One region of the Arthrobacter sp. NicSoilB8 genome, then DNA from elsewhere that is predicted to be linked to it. Evidence: riboswitches for the same ligand, from Rfam matches in the RefSeq annotation. Region 1 holds a riboswitch; each other region holds the start of a gene.
The links. Region 1 has a riboswitch for thiamine pyrophosphate ahead of thiO (glycine oxidase ThiO). Riboswitches for the same ligand answer to the same signal wherever they lie in the genome.
Positions count from the first base shown of each region.

Region 2: it holds a riboswitch for thiamine pyrophosphate, as region 1 does, so the genes downstream of both, thiC (phosphomethylpyrimidine synthase ThiC) here and thiO (glycine oxidase ThiO) in region 1, are expected to answer to the same signal.
Region 3: it holds a riboswitch for thiamine pyrophosphate, as region 1 does, so the genes downstream of both, LDO15_RS20810 (ECF transporter S component) here and thiO (glycine oxidase ThiO) in region 1, are expected to answer to the same signal.
Region 4: it holds a riboswitch for thiamine pyrophosphate, as region 1 does, so the genes downstream of both, LDO15_RS13405 (bifunctional hydroxymethylpyrimidine kinase/phosphomethylpyrimidine kinase) here and thiO (glycine oxidase ThiO) in region 1, are expected to answer to the same signal.

Region 1 is NZ_AP024655.1:3,510,421-3,517,662, forward strand. It holds gene moeB (molybdopterin-synthase adenylyltransferase MoeB) at 1-349, opposite strand, end outside; gene LDO15_RS15770 (TetR/AcrR family transcriptional regulator) at 520-1,167, shown strand; gene LDO15_RS15775 (DUF3107 domain-containing protein) at 1,229-1,453, shown strand; gene LDO15_RS15780 (cytochrome c-type biogenesis protein CcmH) at 1,540-1,842, shown strand; gene LDO15_RS15785 (thiazole synthase) at 2,018-2,809, opposite strand; gene thiS (sulfur carrier protein ThiS) at 2,848-3,084, opposite strand; gene thiO (glycine oxidase ThiO) at 3,081-4,457, opposite strand; TPP riboswitch at 4,451-4,571, opposite strand; gene thiE (thiamine phosphate synthase) at 4,598-5,305, shown strand; gene LDO15_RS15805 (ferritin-like fold-containing protein) at 5,385-6,056, opposite strand; gene LDO15_RS15810 (RNB domain-containing ribonuclease) at 6,098-7,242, shown strand, end outside.
Region 2 is NZ_AP024655.1:3,082,561-3,089,802, forward strand. It holds gene LDO15_RS13930 (VOC family protein) at 689-1,564, opposite strand; gene LDO15_RS13935 (amidohydrolase family protein) at 1,646-2,728, opposite strand; TPP riboswitch at 2,807-2,914, shown strand; gene thiC (phosphomethylpyrimidine synthase ThiC) at 2,910-4,760, shown strand; gene LDO15_RS13945 (alpha/beta hydrolase) at 4,757-5,491, opposite strand; gene ffh (signal recognition particle protein) at 5,564-7,150, opposite strand.
Region 3 is NZ_AP024655.1:4,594,639-4,601,880, forward strand. It holds gene LDO15_RS20790 (glutamate--cysteine ligase) at 1-360, opposite strand, end outside; gene LDO15_RS20795 (UDP-N-acetylglucosamine 1-carboxyvinyltransferase) at 482-2,005, opposite strand; gene LDO15_RS20800 (energy-coupling factor transporter transmembrane component T) at 2,123-2,926, opposite strand; gene LDO15_RS20805 (ABC transporter ATP-binding protein) at 2,923-4,596, opposite strand; gene LDO15_RS20810 (ECF transporter S component) at 4,661-5,308, opposite strand; TPP riboswitch at 5,375-5,518, opposite strand; gene LDO15_RS20815 (heme-degrading domain-containing protein) at 5,706-6,251, shown strand; gene LDO15_RS20820 (DUF4386 family protein) at 6,248-7,015, opposite strand; gene LDO15_RS20825 (DUF4235 domain-containing protein) at 7,134-7,242, shown strand, end outside.
Region 4 is NZ_AP024655.1:2,976,586-2,983,827, forward strand. It holds gene rpmA (50S ribosomal protein L27) at 1-158, opposite strand, end outside; gene rplU (50S ribosomal protein L21) at 219-527, opposite strand; gene LDO15_RS13405 (bifunctional hydroxymethylpyrimidine kinase/phosphomethylpyrimidine kinase) at 933-2,504, opposite strand; TPP riboswitch at 2,607-2,704, opposite strand; gene LDO15_RS13410 (Rne/Rng family ribonuclease) at 2,882-6,172, opposite strand; gene LDO15_RS13415 (vitamin K epoxide reductase family protein) at 6,715-7,242, shown strand, end outside.

The sequences.
Region 1 (7,242 bases):
ACTCGATCTTGGGCCGGCCCACGTCCGCGACACCGTGGATGATCTGCCGTTGGAGGTTGCTCAGGTCGACGTCGTCGTCGTCGACGATGCCGAGGGTCCCGACCCCGGCCGCGGCGAGGTAGAGCAGTGCCGGAGAGCCAAGACCGCCGGCCCCAATCACGAGGACTTTCGCGTTCTTGAGGCGGCGCTGGCCGATCGCGCCGATCTCGGGAATGATCAGGTGGCGCGAGTAGCGTTCCACCTCGTCCGGGCTGAGATCCGCCGCCGGTTCAACCAGCGGTCCAGGCCGCTGGTCCAGCTGGGTCCGGGGGGTTTCGGGGGCACCATTGGGGGTGAACTTGGAAGCCATACTTCAATCTATGCCCGAAGATACCGCAAGGTCATATTACCCGCGCGTAAAGTGTTGTTCAGTGCACTGTAGATGTGTGTAAGTGCAGTTGAGTGCAAGTGCAGTTGAGGCGCATTGCGCGCTATTGGGTGAATAGGGAAAGAAGGCCGACAGTGGTTCATCAGGCACCGGTGGAGCGGGACGAGTCCGGCAAGCAGCCGGCCGGGCAGACGCGGAGCGGACAGCGCTCGGCACGCCTTCCCCGTGACGAACGCCGGGCGCAGCTGCTGGCGGCCGCGCAGGAAGTCTTCGTGGCGAACGGTTACCACGGTGCGGCCATGGATGAGATCGCCGAGACCGCGCATGTCAGCAAGCCGGTGCTGTACCAGCACTTTCCGTCCAAGCGCGACTTGTACCTGGCCCTCCTGGACAGCCACCTCAGTAAGCTGATCGACCTCCTGCTGGGGGCTCTAAATTCCACTACTGACAACGACGAACGCGTCCAGGCGGTCATGCGTGCCTACTTCCGCTTCATCGCCCATGACGATCAGGCGCACCGGCTCGTCTTCGAATCGGACCTGATCAACGACCCCGACGTCAGCGCACGGCTGGAAACATTCAACAAGACCTTTGCCGACGCCGTCGCCCGCGTCATTGCCGAGGACACCAAGCTGCCGGAGCTGGAGGCCCAACTCCTGGGCCGCGGACTCGCCGGGATGGCCCACGTGAGCGCCCGGTACTGGCTGGAGACGGACGGAAACCTGGACCTCGATGTGGCCAGCGATCTCATCTACCGTTTAGCTTGGCGCGGAATCTCCCGCTTCCCCAAGGAGACCTAGACTACAACTAGAGATTGACCTTAGACATTTATTTGACCTTGACTGGCTGGGAGGCCCTGCTGTGGAAGTAAAGATTGGCATTCAGAATATCGGCCGCGAAATTGTCCTCGAATCGACCCAGGATGCCGAAGCGGTTGCCAAGGTGGTGGGCGACGCGATCGCCAAGGGCAGCGAACTGCGGCTCAAGGACGACAAGGGCCGCCTGGTGATCGTCCCCGCGAACGTACTGGGCTATGTTGAAATCGGGGCAGAAGAGGCCCGCCGCGTCGGCTTTGGCGCCCTCTAACCCGGCTCTATTCCTGCCTTCGCTGACGCCTTCGTCGCTCCTGTTTATTTCGCTCCCGTTTACTTCACTATCGTGAGGGGTCCTGAATGCTTTCCCTGATTGTGGTCGCCATGGTGACCGTTGCCGCGGGCTTCGTGGTGTGGGCCAATGACAAGCGACACACGAAGTACGGCGTCAGTGTCCCGGCGGGCGTCGCCGTCTCGGTCGGCATGCTGAGCTGGATCATCTTCATGGCGGCCGGGTTCGGCTACCAGCCGGGCCTGACCTGGATCCCGTGGATTCTGCCGCTGCTTCTGGGCACTGCAGCCGCCATCGCGGCAGTGGTGTACCTCGGCAAGACCCGGACCCGGCACGACACCGAGCGGCTGACCGCCATCCTGAAGCTCTAACAGGCCTCACAGGCGGCCGGCAGGACAGCGCCTGCTCCCGGGCCCGCTTCGTCCGGTCCGAGGCCGTCCTGCACAGGCACAGCCGGTCCCCGTGCGCACCCGTGCGCATCCGTGACCACGTACCCACCAGGGTGCGTGGTCACGGTTCGTTGGGGCCCGGAGGCCGCCGGGCCCGTTAGAGGAACTCGGCCCGGCCCTCCATGGCCGATGACGCCAGTGCGTGCTCGCGCCGCGGTATCCTGCCGGCCGCTTTCGCCAGCCTGCCGGCGATGACGGCGTGTTTGAAGGCCTCGCCCATGAGCGCGGGGTTCTGGGCCCTGGTCACGGCCGTCGCCAGCAGCACGGCGTCGCAGCCGAGTTCCATGGCCAAGGCCGCGTCCGAGGCCGTGCCGATCCCGGCATCGAGCACCACGGGCACGGACGCCCGGGAGACGATCAACTCGATGTTGTGGGGGTTCAGGATGCCCAGGCCGGTGCCGATCGGTGCGCCCAGCGGCATCACGGCGGTGGCACCGAGGTTTTCCAGCCGGAGGGCAAGGACGGGATCGTCGTTGGTGTAGGCGAAGACCTTGAAGCCGCGGGCCACGAGTTGCTCTGTCGCGTCCACGAGCTCCACCGCGTCCGGCAGCAGGGTGTGCTCGTCGGCAATGACCTCGAGCTTGACCCAGTCGGTTTCCAGGGCCTCCCGGGCCAGTTCGGCGGTGAGGACGGCGTCCTTGGCGGTGAAGCAGCCGGCCGTGTTGGGCAGCACCCGGATGTGGTGGTCCACGAGCAGCTGGAACAGCGAGCCCGTCTCCGCCGGCGAATAGCGGCGCATCGCGACGGTGGTCAGTTCCGTCCCGGAGGCCAAAAGCGCCGCCCCCAGCCCGTCCAGGCTCGGCGCGCCGCCGGTGCCCATGATGAGGCGGGAGCCCAGCGTCACGCCGTCGACCACGAACGGATCGGCTGCCATCCTGACGGCCGGCATGGCCGGGGTTCCTGCGTAAGTTGTCTCGTTCATGGTGGTTATCCTCCCTGGACTGCCGTGACAAGTTCGACGTCGTCGCCGTCGGCGAGCGCGGTGGCGTGCCACTGGCTGCGCGGCACCACCTCGGCGTTGCGGGCGACGGCGACGCCGAGCTTCCGCCCGTCGGCAGCCCGGCCGTCGGGGCCGATGTTCCGGCCGGTGAGCTGGCTTACGAGCGTGCTGACGGAGGCGCCGTCGGCGACGGTCTCCTCCGTTCCGTTCAGTCTGATGTTCATGCTGCTTCCTTGTCGGGGCTGTCCCCGGACGTGTCCGGGATGCGGGAAAAACGGTCGGGGCGGAACCCGGCCCAGCGCGGGTCCGGCGTCCCGTCCATGAGTTGCCGGCACACGGCGGCGGCAGCGGGGGTCAGCAGGACGCCGTGCCGGAAGAAGCCCGTGGCGATGATGAGCCCTGTGATGTCCCCGCCGTCCGTGCCCGGGACCCGTCCCAGCAGCGGGGCGTTGTCCGGCGTGCCGGGGCGTGCCCGGGCGGTGGTTTCCAGGAGCTCCAGTTCTGCTACCGCGGGCACCAGCTGCTGTGCGTCACGCAGCAGCTGGTAGACGCCGCCGGCAGAGACAGCGTGCGGGTCCGACGGGCCGTCCTCGCGCTGGGTGGCGCCGATCACCACGGTGCCGTCCTGCCGGGGGACGATGTAGACCGGCACCCCGCGCACCATGCCCCGCACGGTGGCCGTGAGAAGCGGCTGCAGGTGCTCGGGCACGCGGAGCCGGAGGATGTCGCCGTAGACCGGCCGCAGGGGCAGCGCCAGTCCGGCGGGCAGGTCGTCGAGGCCGGCGGCGCCGAGCCCGTTGGCCACCACGGTTTCCGCGGCGCGCACGGAGCCGCCGCCCGCGAGCCTGACACCCGCAACGCGGCCGTCGTCCCAGAGCAGCCCCGCCGCGCGGCGCCGCACGAAGCCGCTGCGGCCGTCTGCGCCGAGTAGGTCGGCGAGCCGGGCGATCAGGAGCCGGGGGTCCACCTGGTGGTCGGCCGGGATGTCGAAGGCGCACGAGATGCCGGGGCTCAGCAGCGGCTCCCGGCCGCGTGCCTCCCGCACGGTCAGCGGTTCGACGGTCAGCCCGCAGGCCTGCTGGACTTCCCGCAGGTCCGCGAGCGCGCGCCGGTCCGCCGCGTCTGCCCCGACGGCGAGGGTCGGCGTCGTCAAATATCCCGTGCCGGCGCCTGGTTCTGTGCCGGCGGCACCGATTGCCGCTGCGAACGCGGGCCACAGGCGGGAGGACTCAAGCATCAGTTCCAGGAGCTGTTCTTCCTGGTAGTGCAGCTCGCTGACGGGGGCCAGCATGCCGGCCGCGGCCCAGCTGGCTCCGCTGCCGGGCGCGTCATCGATCAACACCACCGAGCGGCCGGCACGGCTGGCCTCGAAGGCGATGCCATGGCCGATTACCCCGCCGCCGATCACCGCAACGTCGACGGTGATGTCCCCTGCTGTGATGTCCCCTGGGCTGACATCCCCTGCGGCGGCGTGCCGGGCGGCAGTTCCGTGTCCGGCACCGGGCCCGGGCCCGGGCCCGGGCCCGGGCCCGGTGTCACAATCCAGGGAAGCGGCGTCATCTGCGGCTTCGGCTTCGCGGCTGGCTCTTGTGCCCATGAAAAATTCCTTCCCTACGCCGGTACTAGCCGGATCAGGTCAAGCGGTCGGCTCTGACGCCCTCTCAGCCGGGCAGCGTTGACATGGCTGCTGCGGGCTCCCGCGGTATGCGCCCAGTTTAGAGGAACTAGGCTTGTCCCATGAGCCAGGACTCCCTCCACACCACTGCCCGCCTCTATTTGTGCACCGACGCCCGCCGTGACCGCGGCGACTTCGAAGACTTCGTGGACGCCGCATTTGCCGGCGGGGTGGACATCATCCAGCTGCGCGACAAGTCGCTGGAGGCGGCCGAGGAACTGGAACTCCTTGCGGTCGTGCACGCCGCGGCGCAGCGCCACGGACGGCTCTGGGCCGTCAATGACCGGGCGGACATCGCCTCCTTGTCCGGGGCGCCGGTGTTCCACATCGGGCAGAAGGACATTCCGCTCGACGCCGCCCGCGGCTTCCTCGGCAAGGACACCGTGATCGGCCTGTCCACCCACAACGCGGAGCAGGTTGACGCGGCCATCGCGTCCTCGCCCGGCCGCAAGGGACTCGACTACTTCTGTGTGGGGCCGGTGTGGGCCACTCCCACCAAGCCGGGCCGCGCCGCCGTCGGCATCGACCTGGTGCGCTACGCCGCCCAGGCGGCCGGCCCGGCGGATGCGGACGGGACCGGCCAGGTCGACGGCCAGGCCGGAAGCCTGTTGCCTTGGTTCGCGATCGGCGGGATCGACCTCGGCAATGTGGAGGAGGTCGTCGACGCCGGTGCCCGGCGGATCGTCGTGGTCCGGGCCATCACCGACGCCGATGATCCGGCGCACGCCGCTGGCGCGCTGCTCGCGGCGCTGGATGCCGCTGATTCCTGAGCGGGCCCCCGCAGGCTCCACCGGCGCCCGCCAGCTCCCCGGCACGCAGCCGGGCGTGTCCCGGCACCGGCCATCCGGCCTACCCGGCGAGCCCCAGCCCGGCCATCCGGCGCGAGTGGTTCGCCGCGAGTTCTGCCGTCAGGGCCCTGACCAGTTCCCTGGCACCGGCGTCATCCAGGCCTGAGAGGCCGCCCAGGAACGCGTGTTCCAGGCTCACCCGCTGGGCCTGGGTCAGTGCCTCGCCGAGCAGGCGCCTGGCCCACAGCGCCAGGCGCGACGCCAGCCGGGGGTCATCGGCCAGGGCCGCCTTGAGGCGCTCCTGCAGCACGGCCGTGGACGCTTCGGTGGACTGGATCCGCCCGATCAGCTCCCGGGTGCCGGCGTCGACATACCGGGCGACGGCACGGTAGAAGTCGGCCGAAACCGTGTCGATCACGTAGGCCTTCATGAGCGATTCGTACCAGTCCGCGGGGCGGGTGCGTTCGTGGAAGTGATCCACGGAGGGCTGGAACGGCAGCATGGCCGCCTCGGTATCCAGGCCCATCTCCTCGAGCCGGGCCCGGACTAGTTCGTAGTGCTGGAACTCGACCACGGCAATCCTGCCGAGCACCGCACGGTCATGCAGCGTGGGCGAATACCGGGCATCCGAGGAGAGCCGTTCGAAGGCCGAAAGCTCGCCGTACGCCATGACTCCCAGCAGATCCGCCAGGAAGCTGTTGTAGCGGGCAGGATCGCCCGGGATTGCGCTCATATTCCAAGACTAATCGCGGAAATCGGGCTACCCTGATTTTCGTGTCACATCATCGCCTGACCCCGAGCGTCCACGAGCAGCAGAACCAGCTTGCCGAGGCCCTCAAGGCGTTGCGCACCACGCTGGAACTGCCCGGTCCGTTCCCCGAGGACGTGCTGCGCGATGCGGAGGCGGCGGTGGCCGAGCACAAGCTGCCGGACCTGGACTTCACGCATGTCGAGTTCGTAACCATCGATCCGGCGTCGTCCACCGACCTCGACCAGGCCCTGTTCATCGAACGGAGCGGCGAGGGCTACAAGGTGTTTTACGCCATCGCCGACGTCCCGTCCTTTGTCGCCCCGGGCGGGGCGCTCGACGCCGAGACCCGCCGCCGCGGTCAGACGTTCTACACCCCGGACGGCCGGATCCCGCTGCACCCGGAGATTATCAGCGAGGCCGCCGGCAGCCTGCTTGCCGGGCAGTTGTGTGCGGCGTTCGTCTGGGAATTCGAGCTCGACGCCGCGGCCGAGGTGACCTCCGTGCTCGTGCGCCGGGCTCAGGTCCGCAGCCGCGCGAAGCTCAACTACAAGGGCGTCCAGGCCGAGCTCGACGCGGGCACCGCGGCACCCGTGCTGCAGCTCTTGAAAGAAGTGGGCATCAAGCGGGTGGAACTGGAACGCAAGCGCGGCGGCGCGAGCCTGAATATGCCCGAACAGGAGATCCAGCAGCTGCCCGACGGCGGCTACCGGATTGTGGCTGCCCCGCCGCTGCCGGTGGAGGACTGGAACGCCCAGATTTCCCTCATGACCGGGATGGCGGCCGCCGCACTGATGCTCCAGGGCAAAGTCGGCATCCTGCGTACCATGCCCGCCCCGGACGAGGCGTCGCTACGGCATTTCCACCGCCAGACCCACGCCCTCGGCAAGCCCTGGGACGGGGAGATGCGGTACGGCGAGTACCTGCGGACGCTCGATCCCACGGACCCCCGGCAGCTGGCAATTGTGCATTCGGCCGGCATGCTCTTCCGCGGTGCCGGCTACACGCCCTTCGACGGCACCGTGCCGCAGGCCGCCGTCCAGGCCGCCATCGGCGCGGCCTACGCCCATTCAACGGCGCCGCTGCGGCGGCTGATCGACCGCTTCGTGCTGGTGATCTGCGAGGCCTTGAGCAACGGCACCGAAGTTCCGGCCTGGGCCAGGGCGGCCCT
Region 2 (7,242 bases), 430 kb from region 1:
GCCCGGACTGGACATGCCCTCCGCCGGCCGCGGCCACTGGACATAAAGGCACTATGTCCAACGCTGGCGGCGACAAAGGGACATGCACCGCGGTCCTGTCAGCCACAGGGGGACATGTCCACTTCCAGCCCGGCCATCCCGCGCCGCCCGCGGACATGCCCTCCCCTGGCCTCGGCCACTGGACATAAAGCCTCTATACCCATTGGTGGCCCCCAAGAATGGACATGCACCGCGGCCCTGTCAGCCACGAAAGGACATGTCCACTTCCAGCCCGGCCATCCCGCGCCGCCCGCGGACATGCCCTCCCGTGGCCTCGGCCACTGGACATAAAGCCTCTATACCCATTGGTGGCCGCCAAGAATGGACATGCACCGCGGTCTGTCAGCCACGAAAGGACATGTCCACTTCCAGCCCGGCCATCCCGCGCCGTCTCCCGCGGACATGCCCTCCCGTGGCCGCGCCCGCTGGACATAAAGGCACTATGTCCAACTAGAGGCCATGTCCAACGCTGGCCGCCCCAAAGGGACATGCACCGCGGCCCTGTCAGCCACGAAAGGACATGTCCACTTCCAGCCCGGCCATCCCGCGCCGCCCGCGGACATGCCCTCCCCTGGCCTCGGCCACTGGACATAAAGGCACTATGTCCATCGCTGGGCGGCCGCGCTGGGCATGTCCCTGAAGGCTGGGGCTAGCGCACGGCGACGCGGATCCGGTTGCGCCACGGGTCCTCGAAGCGCAGCTCGGCGCCGGTGTGGTGCGCGGCGACGCCGGCGACCTTCAGGCGGTCGGCCAGGGCTCCGACGTCGTCACCGGACGGCACTTCAATGAGCACCTCGCCCAGGCCCAGCGTGTCGCGGCGGGGGCCGGCGCCGCGACTGTTCCACACATTCATGGCCATGTGGTGGTGGTAGCCGCCGGCGGAGACGAACAGCGCCTGGCCGTGCCAGCCCGCGGTCTTCTCGAAGCCGAGTGTGCCGACGTAAAACTCCTGCGCGGACTGGACGTCGCCCACCTGCAGGTGGACGTGGCCGACGCCGGCGGCAGCGTCGCGCTGGCCGGTCACGGATTCTTCGGTCAGGAATTGCTGCAGGTAGCGCTGCGGCGGCAGCGCCAGGCTGTCCATCACGACGTTCTTGCCCTCCCAGGACCACGCCTCCCGCGGCCGGTCCCAGTACAGCTCGATGCCATTGCCCTCGGGGTCGTTAAAGTAGAAGGCCTCGCTGACGAGGTGGTCCGCGCTCCCGGTGAAGGACTGGGGTTCATACTGGGCCGCGGTGGCAACCGTGGCCGCGAGGGAGTGCTGGTCCTCGAAAAGGAGTGCGGTGTGGAAGAGGCCGGCCTCACCGCGGGACGGAAGGTTCAAGCCGGGGGCGGGGGCGAGGTGCACCAGCGGCTTCTGCCGGCGGCCCAGATAGAGCCCGCCGTCCTGTTCGGCCACAGTCTCCAGGCCGAGGGCGCGCTGGTAGTAATCGGTCATGAGCTTCATGTCGCCGACCTTGAGCATCACCGTGCCCATGGTGAGTTCGGCAGGAAGGAGATCCTGGGTGCTGGTTTCTGCGGTCATTGAAACGCTCCGGGGTTCTGTGGCCACCGGCTTTCGGTGACTCTGCATACTCATTAAATTACTTGAAGCTTCAATTTATTCCTAACGGACGAGCCTGCCCCGCAGCACGATGTGCCGCAGCTCCGCGAGGGTGTCCAGGGTCTGCCTGGGATCCGCGGCGCACACCAGGACGTCGGCACCGGCTCCCTCGGTGATGCCGTCCGTCCCGAGCCACGTTCGCGCAGACCAGCTGGCGGCGTCGAGGGCGGCCGAAGCGGTCAGACCGGCCGCGTGCAGGGCCCGGACCTCGTCCACAATCCGGCCGTGCCTGATCACGCTGCCGGCGTCCGTGCCGGCATAGATGGACACCCCGGACTCGTGGGCCTCGAGGATCCGCTCCGCCCTCCGCTCCCACAGCGAGCGCATGTGGGCCGCATAGCGGGGGAATTTGGCCTGCGCCTGGGCGGCGATGTCCGGGAACGTGGCGATGTTGATCAGTGTGGGAACGATTGGAACGCCCTGCCCGGCGAAACGCGGGAGATGCCGCGGCAGCAGCCCGGTGGCGTGCTCGATGCAGTCGATCCCGGCGTCGAGCATGTCATCCAGGGTGTCTTCGGCGAAGCAGTGCGCGGTGACGCGGGCCCCCTCATCGTGGGCGGCCTGCACGGCGTCCTTGAGTGTCCCGGCGGGAAAGCTGGCGGCGAGGTCGCCGGCGTCGCGATCGATCCAGTCCCCCACGAGCTTGACCCAGCCGTCGCCGGCCAGGGCCTGCTTCCGCACGGCTTCGACGAGATCCCCCGGCTCCACCTCGACGGCGAAGCCCCGCAGGTAGCGCCGGGTCCTGGCGATGTGCCGTCCGGCGCGGATGATCCGGGGAAGGTCCGCGCGCCGCTGGAGCCAGCGGGTGTCGTGGACGGCGCCGGCGTCGCGGACCAGGAGCGTCCCGGCGTCGCGGTCTGCCAGGGCCTGGGCTTCCGCGGTGTCCTCGGAGACGTCCCCGCCCGGGCCGAGCCCGATGTGGCAGTGCGCGTCGACCAGTCCCGGGATGACCCAGCCGTCCAGGACCAGGTCCGGCGCCGCGGCAGGCCGGCGGAACGTCAGCCTGCCGTCCACCGACCAGAGCCCGCGGCGTTCCTGATCAGCCGCGGTGAGGACGGGGCCGCTGAACTCGATGATGCCGGTCATGGCATCAAGCCTAATCCCCCGGCAATCCATGCGCCGCGTCACACTGGACCGCCATCCGGCGGCACGTGGTAGCTTCATCTACGACCACACGGGTGCCCCTGCAGGGGCTGAGATCGGGCTGACGCGGCCTGCGACCGTTGAACCTGTCCGGGTAATGCCGGCGAAGGAAGTGAGTAATCCTTTGAGCACCACAGAAACACAGCACAGCCCTGTCCACAGCCAGCCTGTCTCAAAGCGGCCCGCCCTCAACGAGTCTGCGGCCACCACGCAGTCGCTGAAGTCCCACTCCCTGGCTTTCACCACGGACGCGGACCACGGCATCCGCGTCCCGGTGACCGAGATTGCCCTGGAACCGTCTCCGGGCGGCGTCGAAAACCCGCCGTTCCGGGTCTACCGCACGGCGGGCCCGGGCAGCGATCCGGTCCTCGGGCTGGAGCCGTTCCGGGCCCCCTGGATTGAGGCGCGGGCGGACACCGAGCCCTACGCCGGCCGGGAGCGGGAGCTGCTCGACGACGGCAAGTCGGCCGTGCGCCGGGGCGCGGCGTCGGCCGAGTGGCGGGGCGGGCGCCCGGTGCCGCGACGCGCCGTCGAGGGCAAGACCGTCACGCAGATGCGCTATGCCCGTGACGGGGTGATCACCCAGGAAATGCGGTTCGTCGCGCTGCGCGAGAACTGCGATGCGGAGCTCGTGCGCAGCGAGGTGGCGGCCGGCCGGGCGATCATTCCCAACAACGTCAACCACCCCGAATCCGAGCCGATGATCATCGGCAAGGCGTTCCTGGTGAAAATCAACGCCAACATCGGCAACTCCGCCGTGACCAGCTCCATCGCCGAGGAAGTCGACAAACTCCAGTGGGCCACCCAGTGGGGCGCGGACACCGTGATGGACCTCTCCACCGGCGATGACATCCACACGACCCGCGAATGGATCATCCGCAACTCCCCCGTCCCGATCGGCACGGTCCCGATCTACCAGGCGCTGGAAAAGGTCAACGGTGAGGCGAACGCCCTGACCTGGGAGATCTTCCGGGACACCGTGATCGAACAGTGCGAGCAGGGCGTGGACTACATGACCATCCACGCCGGGGTACTGCTGCGGTACGTGCCCCTGACGGCCAACCGGGTCACCGGCATCGTCTCCCGCGGCGGTTCCATCATGGCCGGCTGGTGCCTGGCTCACCACCAGGAGAACTTCCTCTACACCCACTTCGATGAGCTCTGCGAAATCTTCGCGAAGTACGATGTCGCGTTCTCCCTCGGTGACGGGCTGCGGCCCGGAGCGACGGCGGACGCCAACGACGCGGCGCAGTTTGCCGAGCTGGACACCCTGGCCGAGCTCACCCAGCGGGCCTGGGAGTTCGATGTGCAGGTCATGGTGGAGGGCCCGGGACACGTGCCCTTCCACCTCGTCCGGGAGAACGTGGAGCGCCAGCAGGAACTCTGCAAGGGGGCCCCGTTCTATACGCTCGGGCCGCTGGTCACGGACATCGCACCGGGCTATGACCACATCACCTCGGCGATCGGCGCCACCGAGATTGCCCGCTACGGCACTGCCATGCTCTGTTACGTCACGCCCAAGGAACACCTCGGGCTGCCGAACAAGGATGACGTGAAGACCGGCGTGATCACGTACAAGATCGCGGCCCACGCCGCCGACCTCGCCAAGGGCCACCCCGGCGCCCACGAACGCGACGACGCCCTGTCCAAGGCACGGTTTGAGTTCCGCTGGCGGGACCAGTTCGCGTTGTCCCTGGACCCGGTGACCGCCGAGGCGTTCCACGATGAGACGCTCCCCGCGGAGCCGGCCAAGACGGCCCACTTCTGCTCGATGTGCGGGCCGAAGTTCTGCTCGATGCGGATCAGCCAGGACATCCGGGATGAGTACGGTTCAGCAGACTCGCAGGCGGCCCTGGCGCAGATGGCGGCCGGAATGCGGGAAAAGAGCAGCGAGTTCCTGGCGGCCGGCGGCAAGGTCTACCTGCCGGAGCCCTCCGTGGGAGAACCTGCCGCAGGCGGAAGTGCCCGCTCCTAGGACGCCCGTGCGTGCTGGAGCCGGCTGACCTCGGCGATGAACGAGCGGATGGCCCGGTCCCCGTCGGGTGAATCCTGGGGCCGGTGCCCTCCCGCCGCAGTGCGGTGCAGGGCGCCGGTCTCGCGCAGGTAGCCGGCGATTTCCTCGTACAGCGGTTCCCAGCCGCCGGTCAGGACCAGCGTCGGCACGCCCGGCACGATCTGCAGCGGGGCCTCCCACGGCGGGGCCTGCAGGCGGAGCCGGCGCGCCGCGCGGAGGGCCTCCGGCGTGGTGGCCCCCGGGGCGTCGGCCGAGAACGCCCGGCGGATGAACTCGCGCTGGAAGTCGTCGTCGCTGAGGTTGTGCCGGACGTCAAAGAGCGGCTGCATGAGGGCCCGGTGCGCGGCGGTAGCCGGGAGCTCCGCTGTCAGGGACAGGCAGGCCGGTTCCACGAGGGTCAGGGACTGGACCAGGTCGGGACGCTCGACGGCGGCCATCATCGCGGCGATGGCGCCCTGCGAATGGGCCACCACATGGCCGCCGGCCTCGCCGCGGCCGTCATCTGCCAGCGATGCGAGCACGATTGCGGCGTCGGCGGCGAAGTTGGTTGCGAGCGGTTCCGCGACAGCATCGAAGCCGTGCCGCCGCAGGAACAGCGCATCGTATTCAAGCGCCATCCCGTGCTGCCGGGGCCACGCGGCGGCGCCGAAACTGCCATCCCCATGGACGAAGACTACGCGCTGCTTGAACATGGTCTAACCCTATGGCACGTCGGTGCTGATGCCGCCGGGCGACACAGTTCCGGCGGCCCCCAGCAGCTGTGGCTACTTGCTGCCGCCGAGGAACTTGTCGAAGCCCTTGGGCAGGTTCAGCTGGGACGGATCGAAGTCGCCGCCCTGCTGGCCGAACGACGCTCCGGTGGGCAGGGCCTTGGCGCCGGACGCACGCCGCGCCTCGGCGTCGCGCAGTTCCTGTGCCGCCTTGGCCGGGTTGCCGGAGCGGGCCTTCTTCTTGGGTGCGGCCTTGGCTCCCTTGCGGGGCCCGCCGCCGCCCATGCCGGGCATCCCCGGCATGCCGGGCATGCCGCCGCCTGCGGCCATCTTCTTCATCATCTTCTGGGCCTGGGCAAAGCGCTCCAGCAGACCGTTGACCTCGGAGACGTGCACGCCGGAACCGCGGGCGATGCGGGCGCGGCGGGAGCCGTTGATGATCTTCGGCGCGACGCGCTCGTGCGGGGTCATGGACCGGACAATGGCCTCGACGCGGTCGATCTCGCGCTCGTCAAACTGCTCGAGCTGCTGGCGGATGTTCTGCGCGCCGGGCATCATCATGAGCATTTTCTTCATGGAGCCCATGTTGCGGATCTGCTGCATCTGGGCGAGGAAGTCGTCCAGGGTGAAGTCTTCCTGGTCGGCGAACTTCTTCGCCATCCGGGCGGCTTCGTCCTTGTCCCAGGACTTCTCGGCCTGTTCGATCAGGGTCAGGACGTCACCCATGTCGAGGATGCGCGAGGCCATGCGGTCCGGGTGGAAGAGCTCGAAGTCGTCCAGGCCCTCACCGGTGGACGCGAACATGACCGGCTTGCCGGTCACCGATGTGACAGAAAGCGCGGCACCGCCGCGGGCGTCGCCGTCGAGCTTGGAGAGCACGATGCCGGTGAAGTTGACGCCCTCGTCGAACGCCATGGCGGTGTTGACGGCGTCCTGCCCGATCATGGAGTCGATCACGTACAGGACTTCGTTGGGGACGATCGCCCGGCGGATCTGGCGCGCCTGCTCCATCATGTCGGCGTCGATGCCGAGACGGCCGGCGGTGTCCACGATCACGACGTCGTGGAGGGTGCGCTTGGCTTCCTCGACACCGGCACGGGCGACCTCGACAGGGTCACCGGCCGGGCGGTCGAGTTCGGTGGAGGTGGCGCCCGGGTGCGGGGCGAACACGGGTACGCCGGCGCGCTGCCCGACCACCTGCAGCTGGGTGACGGCGTTGGGGCGCTGGAGGTCGCAGGCCACGAGCATGGGGCTGTGGCCCTGGGCCTTGAGCCACTTGGACAGCTTGCCGGCCAGGGTGGTCTTACCGGCGCCCTGGAGGCCGGCCAGCATGATGATCGTGGGGCCAGTCTTGGCCAGGCGGATCCTGCGGGTCTCGCCGCCGAGGATCTCGACGAGTTCCTCGTTGACGATCTTCACGATCTGCTGGCTCGGGTTCAGCGCGCCGGAGACCTCGGCGCCGAGGGCACGCTCGCGCACCCGGCCGGTGAACTCCCGGACCACGGGCACGGCGACGTCGGCGTCCAGGAGGGCACGCCGGATTTCGCGGACTGTGGCGTCAACGTCCGCCTCGGTCAGGCGGCCCTTGCCACGAAGATTCTTGAAGGTTGCTGTCAACCGGTCAGAGAGTGAATTGAACACGCGCCGTGCACTTCTTTCAGTGGATCTACAGGTGGCGGCCGGTCCGGCTCGCCAGCGTCGTGACTGGTGTTCGCCTGAACGAACCGCCTCGA
Region 3 (7,242 bases), 1.1 Mb from region 1:
CATATACCGCTGCTTCGGCGTCAGGTGGGTGGCGGCGCCTTGGGGCGAGGTCGCCAGCGCGGCAACCCGTCCGCCGTGCGCCCGGGCGGCGCGGTCCGCGAGTGCCCGGCCCTGCCGCAGCTGCCGGAGCAGCTCCGGGTAGTCCAGGCACGGCCGCGTCTGGGTCTCGATCTGTTCGAGCTTGAGTTCGTAGCTGAAGTCGGCGCCGCCTTCGTGGACCGGCTGCTGTCCCGCGAGAACCCGGGCGGCGGCCTGATTCGGCGGCACCAGGCTGGGCAGCATGAGGTCGGCGAGGGCAAGCAGCATCCCCGATTCGGGGTCCACTATCAGCAGTTCTTCCTCCACGCCGAAGGTGCGCATGAATCTATTGTGCGTCAGGATCCGCCGAAACGCCCTACACCAACGCGGGGTCACTCCGCGCCCATGCCGCCCCTCCGGACGGGCGCGATCTGACCCCGCGTTGCTTGGGATCAGTCTGGGATCAGTCCTGGAAGTACTCGATTTTCGCGCCGATGGTGTTAAGCCGCTCCGCCAGGTCCTCGTAGCCGCGCTCAATGACATAGATGTTCCGCAGCTCCGAGACGCCTCGGGCCGCCAGCATGGCCAGCAGCAGGCAGGCGGCGGGGCGGAGGGCCGGCGGGCAGCCCACCTCGGCGGCACGCCACTTGGTGGGCCCGTTGACGTAGATCCGGTGCGGGTCGAGCAGCTGCACCTGGGCACCCAGTTTGTTCAGCTCGGTCAGGTAGATGGCCCGGTTCTCGTACACCCAGTCGTGGATCATGGTCTGGCCGTGGGCGTTGGCGGCAATCACCGCGAAGAACGGCAGGTTGTCGATGTTCAGGCCGGGGAAGGGCATCGGGTGGATCTTGTCCTCCGGTGCCCCCAGCTCCGAGGGCCTGGTGGTGACGTCCACCAGGCGTGTGCGGCCGTTGCGGGCAAAATACTCCCCGGAGACCTCGAGCCGCTGTCCCATCTGCTCCAGCGTGGCGAGTTCAATTTCCATGAACTCGATCGGGACCCGGCGGATGGTGACTTCCGAGTTCGTCACGATGCCGGCGGTGATGAGGCTCATCGCCTCGATCGGGTCCTCGGACGGGAAGTATTCGATGTCGACGTCGATTGACGGGCGGCCGGTGATCTTCAGGGTGGTGGTGCCGACGCCCGCGATGTCCACGCCGAGCATCTGCAGGTAGAAGCAGAGGTCCTGCACCATGTAGTTGGGGCTGGCGTTGCGGATGATGGTGGTGCCGCGCCGGTGGGCCGCGGCCATGATGGCGTTCTCCGTGACGGTGTCGCCGCGTTCGCTGAGCACGAAGGAGCGGTCGTGCCCGTCCGACGGCGGCGCCTGGACAGCGTAGAACCCGGACTTCGCCTCCACGCTCAGGCCGAACTGGCGCAGCGCCTGCATGTGCGGCTGGACCGTGCGGGTACCGAGGTCGCAGCCGCCGGCGTAGGGCAGCCGGTAGGTGTCGGCCTCGTCCAGCAGCGGGCCCAGGAGCATGATGACGCTGCGGGTCCGGCGCGCGGCCTCCACATCCGTGGAAGCCAGGTCCAGGACGGCCGGGCGGCGGATCTGGAGGTCGTTCGCGTTGAGCCAGGTGCATTCGACGCCGATGCTGGTCAGCACCTCCACGATCCGGTTGACTTCCTCGATCCTGGCCAGCCGGCGCAGCGTAGTGGTGCCGCGGTTGATGAGGCTGGCGCACAACAGCGCGACGCCGGCGTTCTTGCTGCTGTTGACGTCCACGGCGCCGGAGAGCGTCCGGCCGCCCTCGACCCGGAGGTGGGTCATCTGGGGCCGGCCCACTTTGACGATGCTGTGCCCGACGATCGTCTCCAGCCGCTGGATCATCTTCAGGCTCAGGTTCTGCTTGCCCTGTTCCATCCGGGCGATGGCGCTCTGGCTGGTGCCCAGCTCGGCGGCGAGTTGTCCCTGGGTCCAGCCCTTCGCCCCGCGCGCTTCGCGGAGCAGGAGGCCTACGTGTTCAGCAGTCGGTTGAGTCATGCCCCGAAAATATCACGGATGATTTATTAACCCCGGGCATTCCCGCCGGAATGCCGTTAATGTCACAGGGATACCCGCATCATGCGATAAACGGCGTAGCCACCGTGGCGGGCCCGGCTACTGGCGTGCGAGGAAGACGAGATTCCAGGTGCCCGCGCCCAGGGCTGCGGCCGCGGCGGCTGCCGCGATGCCAAGCCCGCCCAGCAGCACCCAGACATCGAGTCCGCTGAACGTGGACGGCCTGGCCCAGGTCCGCGTCGCGCCGCCGAACCCGCGGGCCTCCATGGTCACTGCGAGCCGGGACGCGCTCCGGATGGCCTGCACCAGCAGGCCGAAGCTCTGGCCCAGGGTGGCGCGGAACCGCTGGTAGGGGTTGCCGCTCGAGCCGACGCCGCGGGCGCGCCGGGCCATCCCGATCGTCTGCCACTGCTCGGCCATGATCCCGACCAGCCGCATGGCCGCCAGGGTGCCCAGGACGAACCGGTGCGGCAGCTTCGCTTTCTGGGCCAGGGCGTCGGCCAGGTCCGTGGGGTCGGTGCAGCTCATGAGCAGCACCGCCGGCAGCGCGATCGCAAGCCCGCGGAGCATGAAGCCGATCCCCAGCTGCAGCGAGCCGGCGCTGATGGACCAGATCCCGGCGTCGAACAGGACGGATCCGGCGTCGGGCGCAAGGATAGCGGTGCTCCAGCCGCCCAGCGCGGCCGCGAGGATCAGCGGCCAGCCGCGCTGCCACAGCAAAGCCAGGGTCAGGCCGGCGAGCGGCAGGAGCAGCAGCTCGAAGGCCAGCGCCACGGACGCCGAAACCCAGTCAATGGACAGTGCCAGGACCAGGGTGATCAACGTGACCGCGGTGAACTTGGCGAGCGGGTTGGCCCGGGTCAGCAGTGCATGGTTGCCGCGGAGGCTGAGTGCGTCCCTCATGGCGAAGCCCCCTCCGGAAGCTCAAGGTCCGGGGCGGGCGCGCCGGCCGCCGCTGCGGGGGTGTGGAGGCGGAGTTCGGTGCCGCCCAGGACGGCGGAAAATTCGGCGTCGTGCGTAACGGAAACCACCGCGGTGCCGGCGTCGAGGAGTTCGGAGAGGAAGGAGGCGAGCTCCGCCCACGTGTTGGCGTCCTGGCCGAAAGTGGGTTCGTCCAGGACCAGCACCTGCGGATGCGCCGCCAGCACCGTGGCCACCGACAGGCGCCGCTTTTCGCCTCCGGAGAGCGTGTACGGGTTGGCCTCCACGAGTTCTGTCAGCCGCAGCCGCTCCAGGAGCTCGTCCACGCGTTCCTCGCCGTAGCCGAGGTGGCGCGGACCGAACATGAGCTCGTCCAGGACCCGGCCGGTGACGAACTGGTGCTCGGGTTCCTGGAACACGGTTCCGATCCTGGCGATCAGCTGCTGGGCCTTCCACCGGTACGGATCGGTTCCGGCACCCTCGCCTTGGCGGCCAGTGCCGCGACCAGTGCCGAGACCAGTTCCGCGACCATTGGCGTGACCACTCAGCCCCGGCGGGGCCGAGACTGTCCCCGCCACGGGGCGCAGGAGCCCGGCCATCGTCAGGGCCAGGGTCGACTTCCCCGAGCCGTTCTGCCCGGTGATGGTCAGGGCCTCGCCGGCGCGGACCTGCGTCGAGATGCCGGACTGCACGGGACGCGGCGCAATGCTGCGGAAGCCCCCGCGCAGCCCGGCCCGCCGCGGCCGCTCGCGGGACACCGCGAGTCCTTCCGCCGCGAGCAGGAGCTGTCCTGATGCCGGGGCCGTCCGGGTCCGTGTCGCCGGAACGTAGCCGGGCACCCAGACGCCCGCACCGATGAGCATGTCCCGCGCCTCGGCCAGGACCCGGTCCGGCGGGCCGTCGATCAGTACCGCGGAGTCGGTGGCGGAACCGGGCTGCAGCACCACGATCCGGTCCACGAGGTCTTTCCAGACCGCCACCCGGTGCTCCACGACCACCAGGGTGGCGCCGGTCTTGTCCAGGCAGCGGCCCACGGCATCGCGGACTTCCAGGACGCCGGCGGGATCGAGGTTGGCGGTCGGCTCGTCGAGCAGCAGCAGCCCCGGCCGCATCGCAAGGATCCCGGCGAGCGCCAGGCGCTGCTTTTGTCCGCCGGAGAGCGCCGACGTCGGGTGGTCCAGCGGCAGCCGGCCCAGCCCGACGTCGTCGAGCGCCTCACGCACCCGGGGCCAGATCTCCGCCGCCGGGACGGACAGGTTCTCCGCCCCGAACGCGACGTCGTCGCCGAGGCGGGAAAGCACCACCTGGGTTTCCGGGTCCTGCTGCACGAGCCCGGCGCGGCCGCGCCGGGACCGTGGCGGGGCGCCGTCAATGAGCAGGCTTCCGGTCTCGTCAGAGTCCTCGGCATCGCCGGCGCCGCCGGAATCGCCGGCCGGCCCCGAGGCGCCCGACGCGCTGTCTCCCAGCACGCCCGCCAGGGCGTGGAGCAGCGTCGATTTGCCCGCGCCGGAGGGGCCCAGCAGGAGCACACGCTCCCCCGGCCGGATGTCCAGGTCAAGGCCGCTGACCGCGGGCCGGGGCCGTCCGGCGTGCCGCCAGCCCCAGCCGCGGGCCGTGACGGCGGCCGGCCGGACGCCCGGTGAGGATGTCATGAGTCGTTTGCGCCGTTCACGAGGGGTTCGAGGAGGGGTTCAGGTGTGGGTTCGGGAGCGGGGTTCAGGAGAAGACGGGCTCCGTGGCGGCCTTGCGCGAGGCAAAGGATCCCAGCACCCCGGTCTTGGCCAGGCCGCGGGTGGCCAGCCAGGACAGGCCGCCGGCAATCACGGCGCCGGAGATGGTCGTGAAGACGATGTAGGCGAGCTTGTCGCCGGCTTCGTAGGCGATGTTCCAGCCCCACGGCAGGAAGGAATCGTTCAGGCCGCAGAACAGGCCCGCGCCGGCACCGGCCAGCAGGGACACCGGCAAGTTGAACTTCTTGTACAGGAATGCCGCGAAGACCAGTTCCGCGCCGAGGCCCTGCAGGACGCCGGAGATCAGCACCGTGGTGCCGTACTGCGAACCCATGATGAGCTCGCCCGTGGCCGCCACGGTCTCGCAGAAGAGCGCCGCGCCGGGCTTGCGGATGATGAGCATGCCCAGCACCGCCGGGATCATCCAGCCGCCGGCGTAGAGTCCGGTGAGCGGCGGGTAGAGCGCGTTGATGGGGGTCGAAATCAGGTTGGCGCCCTGGGACCAGGCCCAGAAAATGACGCCGCCGGCCACGGCGATCAATGCGGCCACCACGATGTCCACCACGCGCCAGGTGTAGTTGCGCCGTGCGGATGAGCGGCTGGCGGAACCATGCTGTGCTGAAATATCTGTCATGTCGTCCTCCTGAGGAACAGGAGGGGAGGGTGCTCCGGCCGGCTTCGGCTTCCGCCGCCCTCCGCGCACCCTGAGAACTCGACTCCCTTGCGCCGGTACTAACCGGATCAGGTTCGAGGGTCTGCGGCTGTCCGCACTCTCAGCGCCCACCAATGGTTTCCCCGGATTTTTCCGGCGATGCCCGACGGCGGCGCTCCCCTGTCGTATCTAAAATCGCCCTTGTGGGCGTTGCCAAGTTTACACCCGGACCGCCGGGTTTTCAGCGGTGTGCTGTCATAATGCGGACCGGGTGCTGAAGGTCCCCGCGGCCGGAACCGCCCCTCTTGGTAAAGTCGACGTGTCGGACACCCGGACCCGCCAGCGGCGGCCTCGTCACCCATCGGAAAGCTGGATCATTTTGACGCACGCACCAGCCACGCCAGACCCCTCCGGGGAATACGACCCCGACTCGAGCGAGCCGCAGCCGCCGGGATCACTGGCGGCCCTCATCGGCCGCGTGCTGGCCGAAATGGAGTCCCTCCAGTTCGCATCCTTCGGCAAGGACGACGCCCTGGACCTCGGGCTCCTCCTGGTCGAGCTGGGCCGGCAACGCTCGCTGCCCATCGCCGTCGACATCACCAAAGGCGAACAGGTGCTCTTCCACGCGGCCCTGGCCGGCGCCACACCGGACAACGAACGCTGGATCAACGCGAAGAAGCGCACAGCCCAGCGGTACGAGGTCCCCTCCCTGCTGGTGGGTCTCCGGGCCCGCGCGGCCGGCGGGAGGATGGAGGACAACGCCTGGTGGGACCAGAGCGAGTTCGCCGCCCACGGCGGGGCGTTCCCCATCTACCTGCGCGGCACGGGGGCCATTGCGGTGGTCACCGTTTCCGGGCTGCCCCAGAAGGCGGACCACGATCTCGTCGTCGAGGCTCTGCGGACGGTCCTCACCCCGGAGGGTTAGTCCCCGGTTCCGCCGCCCGCGCGCGGCGTTCGCCGGGCCAGCCGGAGCAGCGCAATCCCCACGGCCAGGAACCAGGCCCACATCAGGAGCCCGTACGCCAGGTAGAACGACGGAACGGCCTGCCGGAGCGCCTCGGCAATCACCCCCGCTGTTCCCGTGGCCACTCCCAGCCACGCCACCGCGCGGGGCAGCACTCCCTTGAGCATGACCAGTGAGATCAGCAGGATGCCGAGTGCGGACAGGACGCCGACGACGGCGGGGGTGTTGTTCTCGGCGATCACCGTCTCCGCCGCGGTGGCATACCGGAGCCGGGCGGCGGCGTCGTAAGCGGCAGTGCCGGACGCCGCGGCGTACCGGTCGCTGAGGTAGACCAGGATCAGCGATCCCCGGCTCGTGACGGGAACGGCGAGGAACATCGCCCACGGCAACGCGCCAACCACCGTGGCCAGCAGGGCCAGACTCTTATTGACCGGGGCGAGCGCCACAAAGAGGGTCACGAACACCAGCACCGGAAGAATGTTGGACACCGTCCACAGGAGCTGTTCGGCGACATAGATCCCCTTGTTCCTGGCGATGAACTCCAGCGTTTCGGCACCACCGTGGACCGGCGGCGGGGCAAGGAAGTCAAGGAGCAGGGCCAGAACCAGCAACCCAATGAACACCACGGCGGAGATGCCCGCCCAGAAGTACAGCTGGCGCCAGCTCTGGCCATCCGTCGCGGCGCCCCGGACAGGGCCGAGCGGGCGGGTGCGGGGCTGGTCCATGCTTGAAAGTACGTCCGGCGGACGCCGCGGGACAGGGGCGTTGGCCCTGTCTGGACCGCCGGGCAAGGAACGCTAGGCTAGGGACAGTCCTGTTTCCTCCCGCAAGGAGTCACGAAGAATGAACCTCTTCATCAAACTGTTCGGCGCCGGCGTGAGCCTGCTGGCCGGCTATGTCGGCACCAAACTCGTTGACACCGTCTGGGAGAAGTCCACGGGCAACAAGCCGC
Region 4 (7,242 bases), 530 kb from region 1:
CGGCCTACGCCGGCGCCCGGGTGGAAGTGGGTGCCGCGCTGGCGGACGATGATCTCGCCTGCGGAAACTACCTGGCCGCCGAAGCGCTTGACGCCGAGGTACTGGGCGTTGGAGTCACGACCGTTGCGAGTGGAACTCGCGCCTTTTTTATGTGCCATTTGAAATGCCTGCCTTCAAAAATTCTGGGGAATCTGCTGGAACCTGAACAGTAACGAAAGTTACTTGATACCGGTGATCTTGACCTTGGTCAATTCCTGACGGTGGCCCTGGCGCTTCTTGTAACCGGTCTTGTTCTTGAACTTCTGGATGACGATCTTCGGACCACGGAGGTCTTCGAGGATCTCAGCCGTAACCGTTACCTTGGCCAGGTCCGCAGCAGCAGACGTGACTTTGTCACCGTCCACCAGGAGCAGTGCGGGCAACTCAAAGGTGCTGCCGGCTCCACCGGGGACGCGGTTCAGGGTAACGAAGTCTCCAACGGAAACCTTCTCTTGGCGGCCGCCTGCGCGGACAATCGCGTACACCACTGGGGAACTCACTTCTCTCGACGTTTATTACTAGATTTGCGTGCGGAACCTGGGGCCAAATTGTTTGGACCGGCTCACGCTGTGCCTCAACGCCGGTGGATTCCCCGGGGGAATCCATGAGCTACCCCCGGAACAAATCCGACTGGAATTCCAAGCGGATAGTTCTCAGGGTCATAACCCAAGTGTTGGCGTAAGCACCGAAGATCTAGAATACGCTAATTTTGCCTTCGGCCGCAAATGAGGCTGGTTCCGGCGGTAGTCCGTGATAGGCGCCACAGCGTCTCGAATCCATGATCTCGACATTGTCTCAACACTTTGTCTTAACCAGGACCCCAACGCGGTGAAGCCGCCACGACTTCCGGAACCGTGCCCCACTATCCTACCGGCTGGAACGGCCCGCTGGTGTCAGGCGTGCAGCCTCGGCGCGTCGAAGAAGTCCACTTCGTAGCGCGACGACTGCCGGAAGGCCAGGGCCATGGCCTCCCGCTCGCTCGCGGATGCCCGCCGGGCCGCCGCGTCGGTGTACGCGATGGCCTGACGGGTCGCGGCGGCAAAGTCCTCGTCGGCGTACGTCCGCAGCCAGTCGGCGTAGGGGTGCGCCCCGGGTGCGCCGCCGGCCAGGAACTCCCGGTGCAGGGTGGCGCCGACTTCGGCGTAGAGCCAGAAGCACGGCAGGGCTGCCGCCACGAGCACCCCGTAGCTGCCGGACACCGAGGCGGCCAGGAGGTGGTCCACGTAGGCTTTGGTGACCGGGCCGAGGATCGGTGCCGTGGGGCGGGTGCTGAGCCAGGAGCGGTGAAGCTCGGATTCGACTTCCAGGCATGTCTGCGCCGAGCGGGCCCAGAACAGCTGCTCGGCCTCGGTGGGGGCCAGGGCGGCGGCGCGGGCCAGGACACGGGAGTAGCCGTTGAGGTAGATGGCGTCCTGGGCGAGGTAATACGCGAACTCGTGCTCGGGCAGGGTTCCGTCAGCCAGGCCGCGGATGAACTCCAGGGCGTAGATGGCCTCAAGATCGGCCGCGGCCCCTGCCCGGAGGGCTGCGGCGAACTCGCCTTCCGCCGGGCCGCGCGTGAATTCCTGCATGTGGTGGAAGTGGTGAACCGGGCCGTTCCCGGTGCCCACCTCCAGGACCGAGGCTTCGCGGAGCGCGCCCAGCAGCCACGGCTTGACCTCCCGGAGCGCCGCTTCCCAGTCCCCCACCCGGGCCTGCACGGTAGCCATGGCCGAGGACAGGGAGCAGCCGGTGCCGTGGCTGTTGCGCGTGGCGATCCGCTCCCCCGGCACCACCACGGTCTCCCGGCCCAGCAGGCCCCCGGTGTTGACCAGCGCATCCGGGCAGCCGGCGTCAGTGCCGTCCCCGTCAGTGCCGTTCCCGGCGTCGGCGCCCGGCCGTCCGTTGTGGAGGTCTCCGTTGTGGAGGTCTCCGTTCTGGGGGTCTGCGCCCTGGAGGTGCCCGCCCTTGACCAGGACGGTGGTGCCGGTCTGGGCGGCCAGCCGCTTGCCCTGTGCCAGGGCCTCCGGCCAATCGGCCGCGACGGGTTCCTTGAGCAGGATGGCAAGTTCGGCGAGGTTCGGGGTAATGAGATCCGCCAGCGGCAGGAGGGCCTGCAGGGCGGCCTCGGCCGGTTCCTGCAGGAGCCGGTCGCCGCTGGTGGCGACCATCACCGGGTCCAGGACCACGACGGCGGGGCGCGTCTTTTCCAGCCAGCTGCGGACGGCGTCGATCACCGCGGCGTCGCCGAGCATGCCGATCTTGACGGCATCGATGCCGATGTCGTCGCTGATGGCGTCCAGCTGCGCGGTGAGGAAGGCCGCGGGGGGCACGTGAACGGCACGCACGCCCTGGGTGTTTTGCGCCGTCAGGGCCGTGATGGCGGCCATGCCGTAGCCGCCGTTGGCGGCGATGCTCTTCAGGTCCGCCTGGATGCCGGCGCCGCCGGACGGGTCCGAGCCGGCGATGGCCAGCACGCGGGGAATGCGGAGCGGCGCGGCCGGGTGCGGCCCGGAGGGCGGGACGTTCGCCGGAAGGAAATTGGTCGGCAGAAATTCGCTGGACAGAAATTCGGACGGATTCGATGTTGCGGGCACGTCAGACATCCCTTCGCCGGTGCTAACCGGACAGGTTCAACGGGTCTGGATCTCAGCCGGCCCGATGCGCGGCACCCCGTGTCAGTGCTCCAGCCTATCCGTTGCGCCCGGGCTGAACCGTTAACGGCAGGGCGGGCCCGGGCCGGAGCGGACGTATGTTACGTCCGTTCCGGCCAGAACCCGCCGGCCTGCCAGCCGCAGAAGCGGCCGGCAGGGCTAGTGCTGAATCGAAGTAGTGCTCAGTCGTACAGGATTACAGCTCAGGCTTACAGCTCCGAGGCCGGCACGCCGACGCCAAGGATGATCGGCTCGTTGCCGGCCGGAGCGGCCGGCCTGGCCGCGGCAGGTGCCTTGGCTTCGTGAACCGACCCGGCCGCAGCCGGCCGCGTTGCCTCGCGATGCTCCACGGAGGTCTCGTTGGCTGCCCCCTGGGCGCGGCTGGCGCTCCGGTTGCGGCGCCCGCGGCGGCCACGCGGAGTCGCGCTGTCCGCTGCCCGGGAGGCCGGTGCCTCGGTGGTGCGCCCTGCTGCCGGTGCGGTGGCCTGCGGTGCGGCGGCGGCCGTTGCCTGGCCGGCGTCCGTCCCGGCCGGCTTGCCGGCCTCGGCGTCGCCCAGGTTGGCGAAGGCCTCGGTCAGCAGGTCCAGGGTCAGGGCCGGTGCCTGCGTGTCCTCGGCGTGCTCGACGAACGGCAGGGCCACCTGCTCGCCGCCAAACGTCAGCACGGTCGCGGGACGGCCGGCAGCTTCCTCCGTGGCGGCCAGCTTCGTGACGGCGTCGACGGCGGCCTGGCGGGCCCCCGCTTCACTGGCGGCAGCGGCTTCCCCGTCATGCAGGTGCGCGGCGTGCGCCGCGGCGGCGATGTTCGCCAGCGCGGCACGCGTGGCCTCGGCCTTGGCGTGGCGTTCGGCCTCGGTGGGCTCGTGGTGGACCGCGGCCGGCGTGGACGGCATGGTCTCCGGCCCCTGGCCTCCCCGGCCGCGGCGGCGGCTCTTGCGATCGGTGCGCGCAGCAGGCTGGGCGGCTTCGGTGCGCGGAACGTAGTGCTCGGCGGCGACCGTGTTGGCGCGGCGGTGCTCGACCGGTTCGTCGTGCGTGACGATGCCGCGGCCCGCGCAGGCTTCACACTGCTCGCCGAAGACTTCCAGCAGACCCGTGCCCATCCGCTTGCGCGTCATCTGCACGAGGCCCAGCGACGTCACCTCGGCCACCTGGTGCTTGGTGCGGTCCCGGCCCAGGCACTCCACCATGCGGCGCAGCACGAGGTCGCGGTTGGATTCGAGCACCATGTCGATGAAGTCGATCACGATGATGCCGCCGATGTCGCGCAGGCGCAGCTGCCGGACGACTTCCTCGGCCGCTTCCAGGTTGTTCTTGGTGACGGTTTCTTCGAGGTTGCCGCCGGAGCCGGTGAACTTGCCGGTGTTGACGTCCACCACCGTCATGGCCTCGGTCCGGTCGATCACGAGGGATCCGCCCGAAGGCAGGAAGACCTTCCGGTCCAGGGCCTTGTGGATCTGCTCGTCGATGCGCCAGGCAGCGAAGATGTCCGTGTCCTTGGTCCACTTCTCGAGCCGGCCCACGAGGTCAGGTGCCACGTACGTGACGTAGGCCTCGATGGTGTCCCACGCTTCCTCGCCGGAGACGATCAGCTTGGAGAAGTCCTCGTTGAAGACGTCGCGGACCACCTTGATGGTGAGGTCAGGTTCGCCGTAGAGCAGCTCGGGAGCGAGGACCTTCGTGGACTTCGACTGGCTCTCGATGCCTTCCCACTGCGCGCGCAGCCGGTTGATGTCGTGCGTCAGCTCTTCCTCGGACGCCCCTTCGGCCGCGGTGCGGACAATGACGCCCGCGTCCTCGGGCAGGCGGTCCTTGAGGATCCGCTTGAGGCGGTTGCGTTCGACGTCGGGCAGCTTGCGGGAGATGCCGGTCATGGAGCCGCCGGGAACGTACACGAGGTAGCGGCCGGGCAGCGAGATCTGGCTGGTGAGGCGGGCGCCCTTATGGCCGACCGGATCCTTGGAAACCTGGACCAGGACGGAGTCGCCGGACTTGAGCGCGTTTTCGATCCGGCGCTGCTTGCCTTCGAGGTTGACGGCGTCCCAGTTCACTTCGCCGGCGTACAGGACGGCGTTGCGGCCGCGTCCGATGTCCACGAAGGCAGCCTCCATGGAGGGCAGCACGTTCTGGACCTTGCCCAGGTACACGTTGCCGATCAGGGAATCCTGCTGGGTCTTGGACACGAAGTGCTCTGCCAGGACGCCGTCCTCGAGGACGCCGATCTGGATTCTGTCATCGCGCTGCCGGACGATCATCTGCCGGTCCACGGATTCGCGGCGGGCCAGGAACTCGGCCTCGGTGATGACGGTGCGGCGGCGGCCGGTGTCGCGGGACTCGCGCCGGCGCTGCTTCTTGGCCTCGAGCCGGGTGGAGCCCTTGACCGAGGTGACGCGGTTGTTGACCGGAGCCTCAGCCAGCGCACGCGGGGCGCGCACGCGCGTCACGGTGTTGGGCGGGTCGTCGTCTCCCCCGCCGGTGAGTTCGAGATCCTGGTCACCGCGGCGGCGGCGGCGACGGCGGCGCGAGGTCACGCCGTCCTCGAGGACGCCTTCCTGGCCTTCGTCGCCCTCTTCCTCGGAGCCTTCACCATCGGTGTCGGGCTCGGCGGAGGTGCGGATGCGGCCGCGCCGGCCGCGGCTGCGACGGCGACGGCGGCTGCCGGCGTCCTCGTCGCCCTCTTCTTCCTCGGCCTCCGCTGCTGCCGCAACGGGTGCCGGACGCACCACGGTGCTGAGGTCGGGGGCCTGGAAGATCACGGACGTGAGGGCTCCGGGTTCCATGAACAGGGACGCGGCGGGGTTTTCCGCGGGCTGGTCCCTCGGCTCTTCCGGCTGTGCCGCCGCCGGCTGTGCTTCCGCCGCGGCCTTAGCGTTCACGGCTGCTGCTTCCGCCGGGGCTTCTTCGTCGGCGGCGGCAGCTTCGGCGACTGCTTCGGTGACGGCTGCCTCGACTGCTGCCTCGCCCGGGGCCGCGGGAGCCTCCGCGGACTTCGGGGCAGCCTTCGCACGGCTGGTCCGGCGCCGGACCGGCTTCTCGGGGCCATTGTCTTTCTCGGGGCCATGGTCCGCGGCGTCATGGCCCGCGACCTGCTCGCCGGCTTCGGCCGCAGCCGCACCGGCGTCGGACGCACCGGCGTCGGGTTCTTCGGCGAAGGCCGGCAGGGGCTCCGGGGCGGCAACAGGCTTGCGGGCACGGGTGCGCCGTGCGGGTGCCTTTGCCCTGGGGGCCGCCGCTTCACTGACTACTTCACCGGCTGCTTCACCGGCTGCCGCACGGGCTTCGACGGCGACGGGTTCATCCGAGCCGGCCGCCTCGGCCAGGGCCGCGGCTTCAGCCGCGGCCTCAGCGGCTGCCGCGTCGTCGACCTTCGGGACGGGCGCCTTGCGGCGGGTCCGGACGGCCCTCTTCGGCGCTACCGGAGCTTCCGCTGCCCCATTTTCTTGCTCTTGCCCGGCAACCACTAGTTCTTCGTTACCGGCTACTACCTGGTCATTATCCATATGTGGCGACACTCCTGCCCCTGATGCGCCGCCACATTCGGCGCCCGTTGGGGCAAATATGCGTCAACACCCGCAGGCATTGACAGAAGTCAATTGGATACCCTCAGGTTCGCACCGGCAGTGGGGTGCGGCAGCCCTGGAGGGCCGGCGAGATTGTTTTGGAACCCGTTGACCTACACGCCACAACCAGGTGCCGTCCAATGGCATTGCGGGACAGCTGGAATCAGCGGATCCTCAGCTCCCTGCTCATCATTGGCGGTCTTGAAACAAAATCGCCGGACCGGAATCCGGATGTGGATCGGGTTCCAGCCACGATCATTGTCTCACAACAGCCGTCAAAGCTGGCGTAGGCGGCGCTGCGAGTGCCCAGGGAACTGCGGGACGGCAGGGGCGCGGCGTGCGCTGCGCCGTTTTGCGAGGTGGCCCGCGGCTCGTTCCGTGGCTCGCGCTGCGGCTCGTCCTGTGGCTTCTTCTGCGGCGCCACCCAGCCAGCGGAGTTACAATCGGGGCCAGAAGCACCCGACTAAAAGGACTCATATTCCATGCCCAGCATCTCCAGCACCGCCGGCGACGCGGCCGTGCACCACCCGGGTTCCGGGCCGGTTCCCGCGGACCGGTCGTTTCCCACGATGACCCGCGACCGCCCGTTCGCCTGGCTCCTGCTGATCACCGGCGTCATCGGCTGGCTCGCCTCCGGTGCCCTGGTGCTGGAGAAGCTGGAGGTCCTGAAGGACCCGAACCACGTCACGGTCTGTGACGTGAATCCGTGGATCTCCTGCGGCCAGGTCATGCAGACTCCGCAGAGTTCCGTGTTCGGGTTCCCCAACATGTTCATCGGCATTGTCGCCTTCGCGGTGATCATCACGACGGCCATGGGCATCCTGGCCGGCGCAAAATTCGCCCGGTGGTACTGGCTGGGGCTGCAGACGGGCGTGACGCTGGGCTTCGCGTTCGTGGTCTGGCTCTGGTCCCAGGCCTTGTACGCCATCCACATTCTCTGCCCGTTCTGCATGATCGTCTGGGCCGTCATGATCCCGCTGTTCGTCTGGGTGACCGTGCGCAACATCTCC